Pararhizobium sp. A13: one gene and its partner. The protein of the gene in region 2 interacts with the protein of the main gene of each other region in a pairwise test. Links are inferred from orthologs where the notes say so. Each region holds a gene or a part of one and is shown on either strand. Other genes may lie near its edges.

Region 1 (2,952 bases), on a different replicon or contig from region 2:
CAGTTCGCTGAACTGCGGGATGCGAAGGGGCTCGCTGTTGCTTGCGGTCTGTTCGCTTCCCTCGCGGCCGGTCAGGAAAACCGGCGCGCGGCCGGTATAGGCGGGCGGCGTCACCCAGGCATCGATGCGCACATCGGGCTTTGCCTCGACCTGTTGCGGCGGATGAAAGGCATCGGAAATCTGGCCGGCACGGTTCGAATAGGAATAGGCGAAAGCGACACAGGCGATCAGCACGGGAAGCGCGCGCAGGCCGTAATTGTCGCTGCGGGCAATGTCCGGCCGCGGCAGGCCGGTTTCCAGCGCGTTGATCATCCGCGCCATGCGTACCTGGTGTTCCTGCCACAGGGCATGGCCGAAGGCGCCGCTGGTGGCCGGCTGGTCGTCCTGAACGCGGATCGCCTGGTGCGCAAGGTTGTTGCGTTCTTCGAGCATCCGGTCCGCGTCGGTATTGCCGGGAACGCGAAGACGCAGCAGCGGGATCAGCAGGGCGACGAAGGCGGCCGCAAAGACGAAAAGGACTGTGGCATGCAGCCAGCCCGGCGCAACGCGGAAGAAACCGAACCAGGCCGTCGAGAGAAACAGAAGCACGGTCGCAGCCAAGGGCAGAGCGCGAGGCGCGGCCTGTTCGGCGACGAGAACGAGGCGTGCAAGCGTCCGCTTGACCGCGAGGCTTCTTATGAAGCTCGCCGTCCCCGTCGAGACATCCCGCCGGATTTTCGTCATCCGTTCCCTTTCAGCGTTCGAAACGTGCTGCAAAGGATAACACTCTTTGTGGCGAAGACGAGGGCGATAGCGCGATCGTGATCGATTTCCATCGTCCGCGGCCGCCGCTATCAACAATCGCGGACCGCGAACCGTTGGCTCGCGTCAGTCCAGCCAATCCGGCACGGAATCAAGCCCGATCAAATCTTCGTAGCTGGTGCGCGGGCGAATCACGTGGAATCGGTCACCCTTGACCAGCACTTCGGGCACCAGCAGACGGCTGTTGTAGGTGCCAGCCTGCACGGCGCCATAGGCGCCTGCCGTGCCGACGGCGATCAGATCGCCGGGCTTCGGCATCGCCATTTCGCGGTCGAGCGCCAGATAGTCGCCGGTTTCGCAGACAGGGCCGACTACATCCGCCTTGATGCGCGGTGCATTGGCGGCGGAAATCCGTACAGGCCGTATTTCATGATAGGCCTCGTACAATGTCGGGCGGATAAGATCGTTCATGGCGCCATCGACGATGACGAAGGTCTTTTCGCCGCCATCCTTCACGTAGATGACCTCGGTCACCAGGATGCCGGCATTGCCGACGATCAGCCGGCCGGGTTCGGTGACGATCTTGCAATTGAGATTGCGCAGCTGGTCCTTGACGATGTTGGCGTAGGCGTCGGGCAAGGGAGGCGGATTGTTGTCTTCCCTGTAGGGCACGCCAAGCCCGCCACCGACATCGACGTGATCGATCGTGTGGCCGTCGGCGCGCAGCGTATCGACCAGTTCGCGCAGCAGCTTGAAGGCATCCTCGAACGGCTGCAGCTCGGTGATCTGGCTGCCGATATGCATGTCGATGCCGGTGACCTTGATGCCCGGCAGGGTCGCGGCATGGGCGTATACGGCGCGCGCACGCTCCCACGAGATGCCGAACTTGTTTTCCTTCTTGCCGGTCGAAATCTTGGCATGGGTCTTTGCATCGACGTCCGGATTGATGCGGAACGAGACATGCGCCTGCTTGCCGAGCCTGACGGCGCGGGCGTTGAGGATTTCGAGTTCAGGCTCGGATTCGACGTTGAAACAGTAGATGCCAGCCTCGAGCGCGAGGTCCATTTCCCCTGCCGTCTTGCCGACGCCGGAGAACATGATGCGGCTTGCCGGAATGCCAGCCGCCAGAGCCCGGCGCAGCTCGCCGCCTGAAACCACGTCGACACCGGCGCCGAGCCGGCCGAGCGTCTTCAGCACCGCCTGGTTGGAATTGGCCTTCATCGCATAGCAGACCATCGCGTCGATATCGGCGAAGGCCTTGGAGAAGACCGAATAGTGACGCTCCAGCGTTGCGGTGGAGTAGCAATAGAATGGCGTGCCGACTGCCTTGGCGATGTCGATGACGGAGACGTCTTCCGCAAAAAGGATGCCGTCGCGATATTCAAAATGGTTCAAGGGAGTGCCCTGTTAAAGGAGAGGGTCGAGGAGGAAGGGCTTGTCTTGCGCTTCATCCTTCTTTTCAACGGTGCCGGGTGCTGCCTTGGTGTTGATCGGCGCGGACGAACCCGGCCGATCAAGATCACCCTTGCGGCCGCAGCCGGACAGTACCAGCCCGGCAATGGCAAGGGCCGCAATCAGATAAGTGGTGTTTCGCAGATGCATGGATGCTTCCTGGTCCGGGCAACAGCGCCCTTCGTGCAAATTCGTCGAAACTCATATCGAGTTTTCAGAGTCTTGTGCACCCTGAATCTTGCCCTCAGTTCCGTCCGCGCCACCAGGCGATCTGCTTCCTCACTTCGCTCGGCGCCGTGCCGCCAAACGACGTGCGGCTGGCGACCGAGGCTTCGACCGTCAGCACGTCGAACACCTTGTCGGTGATATCGGCATGGATCGCCTGCAGGTCTTCCAGCGAAAGCTCTGCAAGCTCGCAAGCTTTCTGTTCGGCCAGCGCCACCGCCCGGCCGGTGACATGGTGGGCATCACGGAAGGGCAGGCCCGCCTCGCGCACCAGCCAGTCGGCAAGGTCGGTCGCGGTGGAATAGCCGGAGCCGGCGGCGGCCTTCATGCGGTCGGCGCGAACGTCCAGGTCGCGCACCATGCCGGTCATGGCGGCGATGGCGAGTTCCAGGCTTTCGGCCGAATCGAAGACCTGTTCCTTGTCTTCCTGCATATCCTTGGAATAGGCGAGCGGCAGACCCTTCATGACGGTGAGCAGCGCGATCAGCGAGCCGTTGATGCGGCCGGTCTTGGCCCGCACCAGCTCGGCCGCAT
Region 2 (2,800 bases):
GCAAGGCCGAGGCCGAACCCTGAGCGCGCGGTGGCAGTGGAACTTTGGGAGAATGGCTGGAAAATGGCCTCCAATTCCTCTTCTGGCACACCGAGGCCTTCGTCTTCGATCGACAGTAAAAGTTGGTGCCCCTTCACCTCTGAGGCGACAAGTACCGATGTGCCAGCTTCCGTGTGTGCGATTGCGTTGCGGATCACGTTTTCGAGCGCCCGGTAAATCAGTTCGCCATTGACCGAAGCCACAAACGAATCGACGCCTTTATACTGGACCTCTATGCTGCGGGCCTGCCCTTCGAAGCCGGCGTCTTCGATAATCTCCCTGACGAGATCGACGACATCCAACGTCTGCCGGTCAAAGCGCAAGGTATCCCGTTCAGATAGCCTTGCCAGCGTCAGGATTTCTCCAACCAGTTCATCGAGACGTTCAACCTCTCGTCCCATTCGTTCGATCATCGCCGTCAGCCGCATGGGGTTTTGCTGCAACACGCCGATGGCTGCCTGCAGCCTCGACAACGGCGAGCGAAGCTCATGGGAGACATCATGGAACAACTGCTGCTGTGCGATCTGAAGTTCCTGCAGCCGCGCCGCGGTGATGTCCAGGTCGTGCGCCAGAGATGTTATCTCGTCGCGCTTGCTGCCGATCGTATGGGCTATTCGCACATCGAGTTGGCCGTTTGCCAAGGATCGAAGCCCGTAACGAAGCTGCTCGACCGGCGTAATGAAATAGCGGCCCAGCCAGTAAGCTGCCGCAGCGGCAGCAAGAAGTGCCGCCAGCCAAGGTACCGTCCGTGGCCACGTCTTGGAAACCATGCTCTGTGCCGAACCGGCAATCCGTACCTGGTAGCAGTTCCCATCCCACACAGCCGTTCTGATGAGGTCATTGCCGTTGGCCAATGTACAGTCGATTGCCGGTCCGATCGGGGCTATACTGATCGGGATGGTGCGACCCGTCCGTTCCATGGCCGCAATTAGGTGCGTCGCTGCCTCCACTCCGTCTGATTGAAGAACCTGGGCCGCAGTTTCCAGCGCAAGGACATGCTCACGGTTGAGGATTTCTTCCTCGAAGGGCGACTCAAACAGTATGCTGATCGCAAATAGCAGCGCTATGGACCCGGCCATGGCCAACCATACGACGGTGAAGAACTTCCAGAACAGTCGACGCATTGCTAGCCTTCTAGTAGCTGATAGCCACGACCCCGCACGGCCTGTATCCAGGACTGTCCGTCCGCGCGGGCCCCGAGCTTTTGACGAATACTGCTGATATGGACGTCGATCCGTCGATCGAATGCGGTCAGGGGTTTGCCGAAAGCGCGCAGCGAGATCTCTTGCTTGGAGACAAGCTGGCCGGCAGACCGCACGAGAACCTCCAGCAGGCTGAACTCTGTGCCGGTCAGTTCAAGCTGCGTACCATGCCACTCAGCTCTCCGGTTCGATGGATAGAGGATCAATTCGCCGGTCTTTAATTCTTCTACCGAGCCATCCCGTTCTGCCCGGCCAGAACGGCGCAGGATCGCGCGGATTCGGGCCGACAGCTCGCCTGGCGAACAGGGTTTGGAAACATAATCATCCGCTCCCAGATTGAGACCGGAAATACGATCAATATCGTCACCGCGGGCCGTCAGCATCAGCACCGGTACGTCGCTTACCTGCCGGATTTTCCGCAAGACCTCGATCCCATTCATACGAGGCATCATGATGTCCAGAACGATGAGATCGGTTGAGGACGACATTGCTTCGGCGACACCGATCCTGCCGTCCGCGGTTGTCTCGACGGCGAAACCTTCCTGAGTCAGGTATTCGCAGAGCAAATTCGTGAGCTCGATATCGTCATCGATCAAAAGTACCTTGGTCATGTGTTGCATCCGTCAGGTCAATGCGTGCACCTTTAAGGCTTGCAGGCGGCGAATACAGCACTTTTACATAACTTAACACGTTCTTGACCGACATTAACACCACGATCCCTATAGTGCGGCCGACAGCTTTCGAGGCAGCACGGATCCCATGCGCAGTATAGTTTTTTATTTAATTTCGATCTTCGCCACCGTGGCGTTACTCACCAGCTGCACGAGCTTGGGCGAGCTCAAACCTTCGAGGTCTGTCGTGGCCGCCTACTGGCACGCGACGTTGCCGCATGGCGGTCGTCCGGCCGACCTTTTGTCCTGGTGGGCAAGCTTCAAGGACCCCTCACTGGATGGACTGCTGGGCCTGGCGGAACGCGAAAATCCGTCCATCCAGGAAGCGGTCGCCAATATCGACAAGGCTCGAGCCACGCTTGATACCGCCAGAGCAGGACTTTTTCCGTCGCTCGACGGTTCTGCCTCCGCCACGCACGAGGGTAACGAAGGCGACGACCTTAACAAGATTACGGCGGGGACAAATAAAAGTGGCGCTCTCGATGCCGCATGGGAACTCGACCTATTCGGCAAGACCAAGAAAGAGACACAAGCCGCGACGTCACGAGCCCATGGTCAGATCTGGTCGTGGCATGACGTACGGATTTCCGTTGCGGCCGAAGTCGGCGATTACTATGTCCAGTATCGCGCTTGCCGTCAGCTCGAACGGCTTTACCGGGATGAGCTGGCTTCGCAGAAAGAAACAATCCGTGTCACGGAAAAATCGGCTCAGTCAGGATTTACATCGACGGCCGATCTGGCGCTTGCCCGTGCGAGCGCAGCAACATCTTCTTCCAACTTGACTGCTCAGCGTGGGGATTGCGAGATCATTGTCAAATCGCTGGTCCAACTGACAGGCGGCGATGAACTCGTCGTCAGAAAACTTCTGGAGCAGGGAAAGAACCGCAT

Evidence for each region. The genes of interacting proteins can lie anywhere in the genome.
Region 1: the proteins of WI754_RS22435 (region 2) and lysA interact in binary tests that used the Escherichia coli proteins (3 or more experiments, as listed by UniProt). The link is inferred for Pararhizobium sp. A13 from one-to-one orthologs.

Annotation. Positions count from the first base shown.
Region 1 is NZ_CP149510.1:110,513-113,464, reverse strand. The notes cover bases 3-2,911. They hold lysA (diaminopimelate decarboxylase), read right to left. Parts: upstream 2,137-2,911; coding sequence 868-2,136; downstream 3-867. Other genes in these bases: argH (argininosuccinate lyase), read right to left, coding at 2,438-2,911; WI754_RS00555 (lipoprotein), read right to left, coding at 2,149-2,343; WI754_RS00565 (TIGR02302 family protein), read right to left, coding at 3-723. Outside these bases: more of WI754_RS00565, read right to left, coding at 1-2; more of argH, read right to left, coding at 2,912-2,952. UniProt on the Escherichia coli protein: Specifically catalyzes the decarboxylation of meso-diaminopimelate (meso-DAP) to L-lysine. Is not active against the DD- or LL-isomers of diaminopimelate.
Region 2 is NZ_CP149511.1:183,747-186,546, forward strand. What follows is about bases 10-2,766. They hold WI754_RS22435 (response regulator transcription factor), read right to left. Parts: upstream 1,853-2,766; coding sequence 1,166-1,852; downstream 10-1,165. Other genes in these bases: WI754_RS22430 (HAMP domain-containing sensor histidine kinase), read right to left, coding at 10-1,163; WI754_RS22440 (efflux transporter outer membrane subunit), read left to right, coding at 2,001-2,766. Also shown: more of WI754_RS22430, read right to left, coding at 1-9; more of WI754_RS22440, read left to right, coding at 2,767-2,800. UniProt on the Escherichia coli protein: Response regulator member of the two-component regulatory system CpxA/CpxR which responds to envelope stress response by activating expression of downstream genes including cpxP, degP, dsbA and ppiA.